4 regions of the Nocardia sp. NBC_01329 genome follow, and region 3 is predicted to be linked to each of the others. Evidence: riboswitches for the same ligand, from Rfam matches in the RefSeq annotation. Region 3 holds a riboswitch; each other region holds the start of a gene.

Region 1 (3,489 bases), 1.9 Mb from region 3:
GCCGGCGACATCCTCGGCCGCCGTGTCTGCTTCGTGGGCGGAGTGCTCATATTCACCGTGGCTTCGCTCGCCGGCGGCCTGGCCACCGGCCCCGCCTGGCTCATTGCGGCACGAGTCGTGCAGGGTTTGGGCGGGGCCTTCGCCGCGCCGAGTGTGCTCGCCCTGATCGCGACGAACTTCGCGGAGGGCCCACGCCGCAACCGTGCGCTCGGTCTATTCTCCGCGATGTTCAGCGTCAGCCTCGCCACCGGACTGATCCTCGGCGGCATCCTCACCCACTACGCGAACTGGCGATGGGTGTTCTTCATCAACGTACCCATCGGATTGGCCATAGCCGTACTCGCACTGCTGTTCATCGATGAGACCGAACGCCGTCCCGGCCGCTTCGACATGCCCGGCGCTCTCCTGGGCACCACAGGCATCGGCGCTGTGGTCTACGGATTCATCCGCGCCTCCGCCCACGGCTGGTCCGACTCGCAAACGATCGGATTCTGCGCCACCGGTGCGGTGTTGGTCGCTGTGTTCGTAGTCAACGAGTCGCGCGCGGCACAACCGATCCTGCCGCTGCGGTTGTTCACCGACCGCAACCGGGCCGGCGCCTATATCAACATGCTACTGGTGCCGACCACCCTGTTCGACATCATCTATTTCATGACGCAGTTCCTGCGGGACATCCGCGGCTACAGTCCGGTGCGCACCGGACTCGCATTCCTGCCACTGACAGTCGCAGTCTTCGCGACCGTGTATGCCGTGCCACGATTGGTGCAGCGTTTCGGCACCAAGGTGGTAATGGTCGCGGGCGCCGCCCTGGCGACCGCAGCGATGCTCTGGCTCACCCAACTCCACACCGACAGCGGCTACCTGACAGCGGTGCTCGGCCCCCTACTGTTGGCCGGTATCGGAGTGGGCCTCACCACCGTCCCGCTGACGATCACCATCCTGTCCGGGGTCGCACCACAGGACACGGGCGCCGCATCCGGAGCACTACAGACCATGCAGTGGATCGGCGGCGGCGCACTCGGGTTCGCCGTACTGGTGACAGCATTCGGCACAGCGATTCGTGACATGGGCGGTGCCGAGGGCAACGACCTGCCACCCGACGTCCAGGCACACGGGATCGCCACCGCATTCGCCGCAGGAACCGGCTTCACCGCACTCGCCTTCCTGATCGCACTCGTTGTCATCCGCACGATCAAACCCCCCACCTCCCGCTGATGAAACCGGCCGCTTCATCATGTGCGCCACGCCACCGGAAGGCACGTCGACCGCGTCGAGCAGCTACGTAGGTACAGCCTGCCAGAAGCCGGCTTTATGGCCGGCGTGCCGGGTCAGGCGACGACGGCGCGCTGTGGCACGTCGACATATTGAACCGGCAACTACGTCGAGGTCTCACGCGGCCGACGGCTACCCGGCCGGGCTTCGTCGAGTTGCTGAACACACGGACCGACGAGGCCGGGAAAACCCCGAAGCACTATGTCCCGGCGCCTGTTTCGGGCGCCGGGACATGCCGCTACCGCGAATGTCACGGTGAGACGGTGGCCGGCTCCGACGTAGAAGTGGCGATAGGGCGGCGACCGAAGTACAACAGGCCGGCGGCGAGTGCGCCCACGAACAGCGCGACCGTCCCGGCGAGCAACCAGCCGACGCCGAAGTTGGCGATGATCGGAATAACGCCCGCAGTCACCAGTCCACCACCGAAGAACGGCTCCATGATCAGCTGCTTATAGCCGAAAGCCTGATACGCAGGGGTTTTCAGATCCGGGTCGACCACCCGCAGCAGAATCAGACCCGTGGAAGTCACACCCATCGCCTGACCGACATCGGCGACACCACGTTCGAACCAGAAATCGGGCAGCATCCGCCGCGCCAGGAATACGAACGCACCCACCGTCCAGACCAGACCGGTGACCGCCAGCAGGATGAACGGCCCCAGCGGCTGCTAGGGTGACGGCGCGCTGGTTACCGCCCGTCCGTGACGGGCGGTTCGTAAGAGGGAATCCGGTGGGAATCCGGAGCTGCCCCGCAGCGGTATGTGGAAACGACCGCGGTCATGAGCACTGGGCGCACAACCCGGGAAGCGACCGTCAGTAGGTGACGCCGTCCGGCATCGTGTCCACGAGCCCGAAGACCTGCCCGCGTGACCGAGCCGACGGCGCGGTCCCCTGTCGACTCCGAGGGAGCGGTTGACCAGATATGAGCTGCGCGGCGCGTGCATGCGTTCGCGCACCCCAGAGCGGGACGGCAAGGTAGCGCCGGTCCGATGAGAACTGTCAAGAGGCGGCGGCTGTCGGTCGCCGTGCTGGTACCTGTCCTGATCGCGGCGCTTGCGGTGGTCTCCGTCCTCGCGCTGGCACTGGGCGCGGCACATATCCCCTGGCGTGACACCGTGTGGTTCCTGTGGGCCGAACTCACCGGCGGCACCGTGACGGCCGGCGATGTGGCGAACTATCGGATCGTCGTCGACTCCCGGCTGCCCCGGGTGTTGTTGGCGGCGCTCGTCGGGGCCGGTCTCGGCGGGGTCGGGCTGCTGGTACAGGCCATGGTGCGAAACGCGCTCGCCGACCCCTACGTTCTCGGAATCTCCTCAGGAGCATCGGTGGGCGCCACCGCGGTCGTACTCTTCGGAGCCTTCGGCGCGCTCGGCATCTACGCACTCTCCACCGCGGCCTTCGCCGGGGCACTCGGCGCCACGCTGCTCGTGTACCTGATGGCGCGGTCGGCCGCCGGGCTGGTACCGCTGCGGCTGGTCCTCACCGGCACCGCCATCGGCTACGGCTTCTCCGCAGCGACGACGGTGCTGGTATTCCTCGCCCCGCACGGAGATGCCGCCCGCTCGGTGATGTTCTGGCTGCTCGGGAGCTTGGCCGGAGCGACCTGGCAGATGGTTCCCCTGGTCGCCGCCGTGGCCGCGACCGGACTGACGGTCATCGCCGTGTATGCACGACACCTCAACGCACTGTCGATGGGCGACGAGGTCGGCGCCGCACTCGGGATGAACGCCTCCCGCTTCCGGCTGTTCCTGTTCGTCGCCTCCGCCGCGATGACCGGATGCTTCGTCGCGATATGCGGGGCAATCGGCTTCGTCGGACTCGTGGTTCCCCATATCGCCAGGCTGCTGGTGGGCGCCGACCATCGGCGACTCACCATCGTGACACCGCTGCTGGGCGCGGTATTCCTGGTGACCGCGGACCTGTTGGCACGGACACTCATCCCACCGCAGGAATTACCCCTTGGCGCCATCACCGCGGCGGTGGGAGTCCCCGTATTCGTGCTGTTGATGCGACGCCGCGGCGCACTGGTGGAGCACGGCTGATGCGCGTCGACTACGAAAGCGTCACGGTCGAGTTCGACGGCACGAGGGTCCTCGAGTCGGTGACCCTGGCTGCCGAACCGGGACAGTTCATCGGCGTCGTGGGCCCGAACGGCAGCGGTAAGTCCACCCTGTTGCGCTGCCTCTACCGGGCGCTGTCACCGGCGACGGGACGAGTC
Region 2 (3,489 bases), 2.1 Mb from region 3:
CGGCCGAGCACCGTGCGGTTTGTTCACGGTCACATCGGCGAGGTAGTTCAGGATCTTGGTGCCGCGGTCGGCCGGCTCACGCGTAGCCAGCAGTTCCGGCCGTTCGTCGATGAACGACGTGGTGATCCGGCCCGCGGTGAAATCCTCGTCGTCGAGGACAGCGAGCAGGAACGGGATATTGGTGGTGACGCCGCGGATACGGAACTCCATCAGCGCACGCCGCGCACGGGCCACCGCGGCCGGGAATTCCCGGCCCCGGCAGGTGAGTTTGACCAGCATGGAATCGAAGTAGGCCCCGATCTCGGCGCCGAGATTGGCGCCACCGTCGAGCCGGATCCCGGCGCCGCCGGGGGTGCGGTACGCGGTGATGCGGCCGGTATCGGGACGGAAACCGTTCGCCGGATCCTCGGTGGTGATCCGGCACTGCAGGGCCGCGCCCCGGATGGTGACCTTGTCCTGGCTCAACCCCAGATCCGCCAGACTCTCGCCGGCCGCGATCCGCAACTGGGACTGCACCAGGTCCACATCGGTGATCTCCTCGGTCACCGTATGTTCCACCTGGATCCGCGGGTTCATCTCGATGAACACGTGGTTGCCGCGCTCGTCGAGCAGGAATTCCACGGTGCCCGCGCAGCTGTACCCGATCTGCCGGGCGAAGGCCACCGCGTCCGCGCAGATCCGGTCCCGCAGTTCCGGGTCCAGGTTCGGCGCCGGGGCCAGCTCGATCACCTTCTGATGCCGCCGTTGCAGCGAACAGTCGCGCTCGAACAGATGCATGACATTGCCCTGGGTATCGGCCAGGATCTGCACCTCGATATGGCGCGGATTGACCACAGCCTGCTCCAGGAACACCGTCGGATCGCCGAATGCCGACTCCGCCTCGCGCGAAGCCGCCTCGATCGCCTCCCGCAGTCCGGACCGCTCGGCGACCCGGCGCATTCCGCGCCCGCCGCCACCGGCGACGGCCTTCACGAATATCGGGAACTCCATGGACTCCGACGCCGCGAGCAGCTCCGCCAGATCGGCCGAGGGCGCGCTCGAATTCAGCACCGGCAGCCCGGCCGCCTTCGCCGCGGCGATCGCGCGCGCCTTGTTACCGGCCAGTTCGAGGACTTCGGCGGAGGGGCCGATGAAGGTGATCCCCTCCCGCGCGCATGCCGCGGCCAGATCCGGATTCTCCGACAGGAACCCGTACCCCGGGTAGATCGCGTCGGCACCCGCTGTCTCGGCGGCCTCGATGATCGCCTCGACCGAGAGGTAGGCGCGGACCGGATGGCCTTCCTCCCCGATCTCGTATGCCTCGTCGGCCTTCAGGCGGTGGACCGAATTGCGGTCTTCGTGCGGGAAGACGGCAACCGTCCCGACACCGAGCTCGTATGCCGCGCGGAAGGCTCGGATGGCGATTTCGCCGCGGTTGGCAACCAAGACTTTCGAGAACATTGAACCAACGTACCCGGCGCCGCATCCAGGATCGACAGCGAAGTCCACTTGGCAGGATCTTCACAAGCGCGTATGGCAACGCTGCGAAGTCTTGTTCATAGCACCGTCATATCTCACCGACAACGACCCAGGCCTGTACGTATCCTCCGCCGCCGCGATATCCCGCCAGTCCAGGGCGCTCGGCCGATCTTGCGAAGGTATGCGAAGCCGAATGCGACCGGGCACCGTCCGGACCGCCCTGGGCAGCTCGGCGCGTCCACGTTATTGTGGTCCACGCAGCTGGTCCGCCGGCCGGACGACGAGGAGCCCCGAACGTCCGCCCCCGGCGCCGAAGCCCGCAATACGCGGGTGAGAGGGAATCCGGTGGGAATCCGGAACTGTCCCGCAGCGGTGAGCAGGAACGACCGCCGTCATCAGCACTGGGCCGTACAGCCTGGGAAGCGACGGCCAGTAGGTCGGCCGTAACGGCCGGTGCCCGCGAGTCCGAAGACCTGCCGGTTGTACCGGGTACGCCGTATCCGGTGGCCACCGCCTCGTGGATCAGGCGCCGCCACCAGTGCTGACATTTCGACCTGCCCTTGCGGCCGGGTCGTCCGGGGTCTCATCGGTGCCGTGCGTCCGTGAACGGCGATGGCCGTCGAACTTCAGCACTGGAGAACACCGTGACTGTTATTTCGCAGAGCCCGTTCACCGCAACGGTTCTCGGACTTCCCCGGGTGGGCCCGCGCCGGGAGCTCAAACGCGCGATCGAGTCCTACTGGAACGGGCGCATCGACGCGGCGCAGCTGCACGAGACCGGGCGCGCATTGCGCCGCGATCAGTACGCCGAGCTGGCTGCCGCCGGCCTGGATTCGATCCCCGTCGGCACCTTCTCCTACTACGACCAGATGCTCGATACGGCCGCCCTACTGGGCGCCCTGCCGACCCGGGTGGCCGATATCGAGAATCCGCTGGACCGCTATTTCGCGGCCGCCCGCGGCAACGAATCGGTGGAACCGCTGGAGATGACCAAGTGGTTCGATACGAACTACCACTATCTGGTCCCCGAACTCGGTCCGGAGACGACCTTCACTCTGCATCCCGGCGATCTGCTGGAGCAGGTGGCGGAGGCGATCGAATCGGGCGTCGCGGCACGGCCCGTGGTCATCGGGCCGGTCACCTTCCTGAAACTCGCCAAGGCCACCGGCGGGGCGGCCCTGGACCGCGTCGGGGAACTGATCCCGCTGTACCGGGAGCTGCTGCGGCTGCTGGCCGAAGCGGGGGCGAAGTGGGTGCAGCTCGACGAGCCCGCTCTGGTCACCGATCTCACCGAGGCCGAGATAGCGACACTGCGTCACGTCTACACGGAACTGACGGAATCGGAGAACCGCCCGGCCATCCTGGTCGCCACCTACTTCGGCCATCCGGGGCCGGCGCTGGATGCTCTGGCCGGGACCGATATCGAAGGTATCGCGGTCGATCTGGTCGCGGGTGCCGATATCGCCGCGGTCGCGGCGATTCCCGCACTGGCACACAAACTGCTCGTCGCGGGTGTGGTCGACGGCCGCAACGTGTGGCGCACCGATCTGGACGCCGCGCTGTCGACACTGGCCGCACTGCTGGGCAGTGTGCGGTCTCTGGCGGTCTCCACCTCGTGCTCACTGCTGCACGTCCCCTACTCGCTGGCGGTGGAGGCCCGGCTCGACGACGCGCTGCGTTCCTGGCTCGCCTTCGGTGCCGAGAAGACCGCCGAGGTGCGGGTGCTGGCCAGTGGTCTGAATTCCGGGACCGAGGCCGTCGCAGCGGAACTGGCGGCTGCTCGCGCCGCCGCGGCGAGCCGCCGAGACGATCCGCGGATCGGCAACGCGCAGGTACGCGCGCGGCTGGCGGCACTGGGCCCGGATGCTGTTCGGCGGGCGCCCGCCGAACAGCGCCGGTCCCTGCAACAGGATCGGCTGCGGCTCCCCGCCCTGCCCACCACCACTATCGGCTCCTACCCACAGACCTCGGCGATCCGGCTGGCCCGCGCGGCACTGCGCTCCGGCGAGATCGACCGAGCCGAGTATGTGC
Region 3 (3,489 bases):
CGCCGCCCTGGAATCCTGATCGCTGTCCCGGGCCCCGCACGGGGCCCGGGATCATGCCGCTTCGTATCGTTCGGCTCCGGGCCCGGCCCGGAACCAGCTGCGCGCGGCCGGTGTATACATGGCGGGGATCGCGACGAATACCGCACAGAGATGTCCGATTCGGGTGAGCGCTACAAGGACGGTCGTTGCGCTGAGGTCGGTGAACACGTCCGTGCCCGAAGCCGCGAACATGCGAATGGGCTCCACCACCAGTGAAGCCGTCCCGATCACTCCGATCCCGGCGGTGAGCAGGACCCGCGCCCACCGGTCACCCCGCGACATTCGCCAGGCGACAGCGAGCACCACCCCATAGACCACGCTCCTGAACAGCCAGTTGCCCGCGAGTGAGCCGATATCGGCCGCGTTGTCGGTCAACAGGCCCACGCTGTGTACGACAGTTTCGGCGACACCCCAGCCGACGGCCGCCATGAGCGCGACGAAGGCTGTGGTGACGGCCGCGGGCCGTGCGGCGATTGTGTTGTCCCGGTAAACGAGTGCGGTGTCGTTCATACACCGACCCTGCCCGGCCGCAGCTACGGCCGGGATCACCCGGGCGTAGCAGCGACCTCCGGTACCGCCGTACTACGGCGAGTGCTCCATTCGGTGAGTGCGGCGAAAGCGAGTCCGATACTCACCCACAACGTGGTGGATACCGCCAGCGAGGCGGCCCGGAACTCCCACAACAACGTCGCGGGGAAATCGGCGCCCACTTCGTTCACCCCGGGCAGTAGTACGTAACCGACTGTGACGACGAGTCCGAAACCCGCCACCGCGGCGATCAGCCGGAAGGATTCCGGCTGCGCCCGCAGCGCTTTCCAGAGGTAACCACCGACCGCGACGGCCACCAGACCCAGCACCACCGCGGCCACCCACAGCAGGGTTCGGTCGTTGATCGTCTCCGGATCGCCCACCGCCGGTGGGTTCGCCGGGTACTTGAAGAACGGCACCGCGACCACCGCGACCCACCCGGCCAGGCCGAGTCCCAACACGAGCCGCCCGCCGGACAACGAGCTGAACCGCCGGACGTAATGCGCCGCGGTCGCGACGATCACGCCGAACGCCATACCCGCCAGAGCGCTCGCGAGGAACTGCCCGAACCTCTGCCAGGGCCTGCTCACCACGGCCTCGTCCCCATGCGTATGTTCGGTGCTCACTTCGTGCGCGACGCCGGAATCGTGGGAATGCTCCGCGGGGGGAGCCGCCGCCTCCTCGATGGCGATGGCAGCGTCGACCGCGGGTTCACCGACGAAATTGCCGACGACCCCCGCGAGGAGACCGGCGATCAGACCGGCGAGCAGACCACGGAGCAACAGAGCACCGAAGGATCCGCTCAATGGCATGGAACACCCAGCAGATGGCGACCGTCGTGCATGAGCTCGTGCACGAACATTCCGCTGCGCGATACGGCACCTTGGTCGAACCCGACCAGATACAGCGTCAACAACGCCAGCAGGACGACTCCGACGGTGACGAGCACTGTCGCCGATGTGTCGGCGGCCCTGCTCGGGACATGGGCTATGGCCATGATCGATCCTCCTCATCCGGATGATCGCGTCCGGTTCGCGAGTTCTGCGCAGGTGCCGGTGTCTGGCTCTGCCCACCCGATGACGGCGTGGACATCACAGTGGCGCGACCGCTCCGGGTTCTCACCGGATTACCGCGTCACCTCCGCTTTCACCTCGAACCTTGACACCAGCAGCGACCGGTCGTCAATATGCCCGGGCATAAGCACTGGCCACGCCACTGTGTTCGGTGGCGTGGCCAGGTGGGTCCGGCAGGATCAGGAGGCGGGTTTACCCGCTACATCGAGCACTACCTCGAATTCCAGCAGTGAGGCGCCGGTGGCGACAGGTTTGTTCTGCTGCCCGGCGTGTGCCTCCTTGGCCGGGCCGTCGCGCCACGCCGCGAAGGACTCCTCGGAATCCCACTGGGTGACGACGAAGTACCGGTTCTCCCCGGCGGTGGGCCGCAACAACTGGAAGCCGAGGAACCCGGGGGAGTTCTCGACCGCGTGCGCGCGGTGGGCGAACCGCTTCTCCAGCTCCGGACCCGCGCCCTCGGGGATCTCGATCGCATTGATCTTCACAACAGCCATGCCCCGAGCTTAGGGCTGTGTTTATTTGCCCCGCCTTCGGCGGGGCGGTCGGGGCCCTCGTGACCCCGGTTCTTCACTCCGGCGCTCAGTCGCTGCGCTCCATCGCTCTGTCGCTCCAGAACCGGGGCGGGCCCCGACCACGAATGGTGACCGTCCGGAGTAGGCGAAGGTGCAGGAGTGCGCTTCGACCGGCCTGGAGAGGTTCACGGCATTGTCGGTGCTCTACAGTCGCCGATCGTTGTACGGCCTGCTGCACGCGCTCGGTCGCTGCGCTCGTTCGCTCTGATGCGCCTATAGATTTCAATCTGGTGGTGTGGGTTGGTTGGTCAGGGCGTGGTAGACGTCTCGGGCGATGAAGCGTTGAGGCGCGTCAGGGCCGACGCCGCTCCAGAACCCGGGGACTCGACTATGGAGGTGGTAATCGGGCAGAGCCACGGGCGATCTGGGCGCAGCGACGAACCCGGACCGGGGCGCGCGGTGGTTGTCGCTGTGCCGGCCTGTGGAGGGTTGTGAATAAACTCGGCCCGGTGTTGCACGACGAAGGTGGGGCCGGGGCCCCGATACTGCTGCTGCACGGACTGATGGGCAGTGCCCGGACCTGGCAGGACCAGGTCGTATGGCTGCGTGACCACGGCCGGGTGTTCACTTTCGACGCCGCCGGCCACGGGCGGCCTGCTCCGGACGAACTCGCCACCGACGCGTTCGTCGCCGATCTCGCCGAAGCCACCTCGGGTATCGCCGAGCCGATGACCGTGATCGGCCATTCGATGGGCGGCCTGCACGGATGGGTTTTCGCGGCCACGTATCCGAGCCGGGTGCGCGCGCTGGTGGTCGAGGATATGGCCGCCGATTTCACCGGGCGTACGGCCGCGCACTGGGCCGCGATGGTCGAAGCGTGGCCGCAGCCCTTCCCCGACGAGGAAGCGCTGCTGGCGCATTTCGGGCCGGTCGCGGGACGCTACTTCCTGAATTCGTTCGAGCGCGGCGCGGACGGCTATCGGTTACACGGGGAGGTGGCCACTTTCCGGGCTATCTCGGAGGAATGGGGCACCCGCTCGTTCTGGCCGGAATGGGGGCGGCTCACCGTGCCCACCCTGCTGCTCGAGGGCGAATACACGATCACCCCGGCGGGCCAGATGCGCCGGATGGCCGAACTGCATCCCGCTGCCGAGCACGTCTTGATACCCGAGGCCGGGCATTTGGTGCACGACGATCAGCCGGCGCGCTACCGGGTCGAGGTCGAGCGTTTCCTCGCCCGGCCCCGGCGGACCGCCGTCGAGAGATGAGCGGCCGTCCTCAGCCCTCGCCTGCCAGCGCGAACCGTCCGTCGTCGGTCTGTTCGATCAACCCGTCGA
Region 4 (3,489 bases), 2.9 Mb from region 3:
AGCACGAATACGGGAACGCCCACCGCTGCGGTGATCGCGCCCAGCGGTAATTCCTGCGGTGGGATGAGCGTGCGCGCCAACAGGTCCGCGGTCACCAGGAACACCGCGCCCAGCAGCGGTGTCACGATGGTGAGGCGCCGGTGGTCGGCGCCCACCAGCAGTCTGGCGATATGGGGAACCACCAGTCCGACGAAGCCGATCGCCCCGCATACCGCGACGAAACAGCCTGTCATCGCGGCGGAGACCACGAACAGGGACAGCCGGAACCTGGCAGCGTTCATCCCCAGTGCGGCGCCGACCTCGTCTCCCATCGACAGCGCGTTGAGGTGTCGCGCGTACACGGCGATCACCACCAGTCCGATCACGGTGACCGCGGCGACGAGGGGCACCATCTGCCAGGTGGCCCCCGCCAGGCTTCCGAGCAGCCAGAACATCACTGAACGGGCGGCATCGCCGTGCGGGGCCATGAACACCAGCACCGTCGTCGCGGCGGAGAACCCGTAGCCGATGGCGGTACCGGTGAGCACCAGTCGCAGCGGTACCAGCCCGGCGGCCGAGCGCGCCATCAGATAGACCAGCACAGTCGCGCCCAGCGCCCCGGCGAAGGCCGCCGTCGACAATGCGTAGATCCCCAACGCGCCGAAGGCCCCGAAGAGTACGACTGCGGTGGCGCCCACCGACGCACCGGAGGAGATACCGAGGACATAAGGGTCGGCGAGAGCGTTACGAACCATCGCCTGCACCAGCAACCCGACTCCGCCGAGACCGCCCCCGACCAGAGCCGCCAGCAACACGCGAGGCAGACGCGAATCGACGACGATCCGATAGTCGGCGATATCGCCGGCGACCACCGTCGCGCCGGTGAGTTCGGCCCATAGGAACCAGACCGTGTCACGCCAGGGAATGTGCGCCGCACCCAGCGCCAATGCCAGCACGGAGACCAACGCGAGCGCCGCGATCAAACCGGCGGCGAGCACGGCGACCGCCGGTCGGCGCCTCTCGACAGTTCTCATCGATCCAGCTCTACCCGCACTGTCTCGAAACAGATGTGCGCAGAGGAGAGCGCCTTACGACCCATATCTCGTCAACCGCTCCCTCGGAGTCGACCGAAGACCGCGCCGTCGGCGCGACCACGCGGGCAGGTCTTCGGACTCGTGGACATGACGCTGGAAGGCGTCGCCTACTGGCGGTCGCTTCCCGGGCCGGGCGCCCAGTGCTGATGACCGCGGTCGTTTCCACATACCGCTGCGGGGCAGCTCCGGATTCTCACCGGATTCCCTCTTGCGAGCCGCCCGTCCGGGGACGAGCGGCAACCAGCGCCTGGTCACACTAGCATTCGAGCCCACGAGGGAGGCCGGTGTTCTCGATCACCGGCCTCGGTCGTGCGACTCATCGAGAACACCTCGCTGCTTCGAGGCAGGGCCGGGTAAGCGGTGTCGGACTCTGCGGCGGCACCGGATGCCGGTGAGCTCCGGTAGCTTCCGGGCGCCGACCCGGTCCTGGCGCGTTGTGGCGCTGCGGCCCTGTTGGGTCGGTGTTTCGCAGCAGGGATATTCTGGCGAGCGCAGCTGGTTCGTCTTGCGCTTCAGTGATGGCGCGAGATGTCGAAGCCTTCCACTCGAGGTCGGGTGATTTCGAGCGGATGGTGAGAGGGAATCCGGTGGGAATCCGGAACTGTCCCGCAGCGGTGAGTGGGAGCGACCGCCGTCACATGCACTGGGTTGTGTCCTGGGAAGCGATGGCGTGGTAGTACCAGCTCGGGGAGTGTTTCCGATCCCGAGTCGACCGATCGAGGTCGGTGCCCATGAGTCCGAAGACCTGCCGGTTGTGCCGGACACGACGTGTCCGGCGGTCGTCGCCTCGTGGATCGGGCGGTACGCCGATTTCCCGCATGCGGGTTGCGGCTCAGGTCCGTGCTGATGCTTCGAGGTCACCGGCCATCGCCGGCCTCCGCACGGCCGGTGCGGACAGGACGGTTGCGGTTTCGCGTGGGCGAGCGAGTGCCGATCTCGGAAAGGAACCTGGCTGTGGAGAAGATGTATGCCGGTGGCCGACTTCGTGCCTTGCGTGAGCAGCGGAGCCTGTCGCAATCCGGTCTGGCCAAGGCGCTCGGGTTGTCGCTGAGCTATGTCAATCAGCTGGAGAACGATCAGCGCCCGCTAACGGTGCCGGTGCTGATGCGTCTGACATCGACATTCGACTTGGAGGTGGGGTTCTTCGCGCCGGAGACCGATGCTCGGTTGCTGGCAGATCTGCATGAGGTGTTCACCGAGGACCCCGAATCTGCTTCGGTGAGCGGCAGCGAGCTGGATGATTTGCTTTCGCGAGTGCCGTCGGCGGCGCGGTTGCTGATCAGGCAGCACCGGCGTCTGCGCGCGGCCAACGGGCAGCTCGAGCAGTTCACTGCTGGGCTCGACGGTCCGATGCCGGATCTGCGCACCGCGATGCCGTATGAAGATGTCCGCGACTATTTCTACGACCGGCGCAACCATATCCCCGCACTCGACGCCGCCGCCGAGGATCTCTTCGCCGCGAGCGGGTTGAGTATCGGCGGTCTGGATCTGCAGCTGGCGCGACTACTGCGCGACGAGCACGGGGTGGGGGTGCGAATCCGGTCGGAGGATCCGGTGCGGCCCGGGCCCAAGAGGATCTACGATCCGGGAGCGCGCAGGCTCACGCTCGCGCGGCGCCTCACCGCCGGGCAGCGCGCGTTTCAGTTGGCGACTCAGTTGGCGTTCCTCAGTCAGGCCGAGGTGATCGAGGCTCTGCTCGCCGAGACCGAGGCGCTGCCGGCGGAGTCGCGGCGGCTGCTGCGTATCGGGCTGGCCAATTACTTCGCGGGCGCGCTCGTTCTGCCGTACGGGCTGTTTCTCGGCGCGGCGGAGGCGTTGCGTTACGACATCGACTTGCTCGCCGCGCAATTCGAGGTAGGTTTCGAAACAGTGTGTCATCGTCTGTCGACGCTGCAGCGGCGCGGGCAGCGCGGTGTGCCGTTCTTCTTCGTCCGTACAGATCGTGCGGGCAATATCTCGAAACGGCAGTCCGCCACTGCTTTCCATTTCTCCCGTACGGGTGGCAGTTGTCCGCTGTGGGTGGTGCACGATGCTTTCGCCACTCCGGGCCGGATTCGCACGCAGATCGCGGAGATGCCCGACGGACGTACTTATCTGTGGTCGGCGCGCACCACCGGAGAGAGCAATCCCGGATATCTGTCTCCTTCGCGGGATTTCGCTGTCGGTCTCGGATGTGACCTCGCCTTCGCCGATAAACTTGTCTATTCTCACGGCCTTCCGATCCACGATGCGGCCGCGGCTGTTCCTATCGGCGCAGGGTGCCGGGTCTGCGAACGCACCGCGTGCGCGCAGCGCGCCTTCCCCCAGATCGGACGTCCGCTTGCCGCCGATGAGAACCGCCCGGCGAATACCCCGTACGCACCCGCATCGACCGACTGACCGGCGGATACCGGGCGAGCGAGTCAGTGTCTGTCGT

Evidence for each region. Region 3 has a riboswitch for cobalamin ahead of OG405_RS24070 (CbtB domain-containing protein). Riboswitches for the same ligand answer to the same signal wherever they lie in the genome.
Region 1: another riboswitch for cobalamin. It lies ahead of OG405_RS15305 (FecCD family ABC transporter permease); the one in region 3 lies ahead of OG405_RS24070 (CbtB domain-containing protein).
Region 2: another riboswitch for cobalamin. It lies ahead of metE (5-methyltetrahydropteroyltriglutamate--homocysteine S-methyltransferase); the one in region 3 lies ahead of OG405_RS24070 (CbtB domain-containing protein).
Region 4: another riboswitch for cobalamin. It lies ahead of OG405_RS08450 (short-chain fatty acyl-CoA regulator family protein); the one in region 3 lies ahead of OG405_RS24070 (CbtB domain-containing protein).

What each region holds. Positions count from the first base shown of each region.
Region 1 is NZ_CP108381.1:3,407,853-3,411,341, forward strand. It holds gene OG405_RS15295 (MFS transporter) at 1-1,215, shown strand, start outside; gene OG405_RS15300 (hypothetical protein) at 1,523-1,888, opposite strand; cobalamin riboswitch at 1,940-2,151, shown strand; gene OG405_RS15305 (FecCD family ABC transporter permease) at 2,261-3,313, shown strand; gene OG405_RS15310 (ABC transporter ATP-binding protein) at 3,313-3,489, shown strand, end outside.
Region 2 is NZ_CP108381.1:977,648-981,136, reverse strand. It holds gene OG405_RS04590 (pyruvate carboxylase) at 1-1,440, opposite strand, end outside; cobalamin riboswitch at 1,750-1,953, shown strand; gene metE (5-methyltetrahydropteroyltriglutamate--homocysteine S-methyltransferase) at 2,103-3,489, shown strand, end outside.
Region 3 is NZ_CP108381.1:5,294,487-5,297,975, reverse strand. It holds gene OG405_RS24085 (OsmC family peroxiredoxin) at 1-19, shown strand, start outside; gene OG405_RS24080 (hypothetical protein) at 52-549, opposite strand; gene OG405_RS24075 (CbtA family protein) at 585-1,379, opposite strand; gene OG405_RS24070 (CbtB domain-containing protein) at 1,370-1,564, opposite strand; cobalamin riboswitch at 1,601-1,749, opposite strand; gene mhuD (mycobilin-forming heme oxygenase MhuD) at 1,820-2,134, opposite strand; gene OG405_RS24060 (alpha/beta fold hydrolase) at 2,662-3,420, shown strand; gene OG405_RS24055 (A/G-specific adenine glycosylase) at 3,431-3,489, opposite strand, start outside.
Region 4 is NZ_CP108381.1:1,803,318-1,806,806, forward strand. It holds gene OG405_RS08445 (FecCD family ABC transporter permease) at 1-1,013, opposite strand, end outside; cobalamin riboswitch at 1,121-1,335, opposite strand; cobalamin riboswitch at 1,605-1,840, shown strand; gene OG405_RS08450 (short-chain fatty acyl-CoA regulator family protein) at 2,028-3,452, shown strand.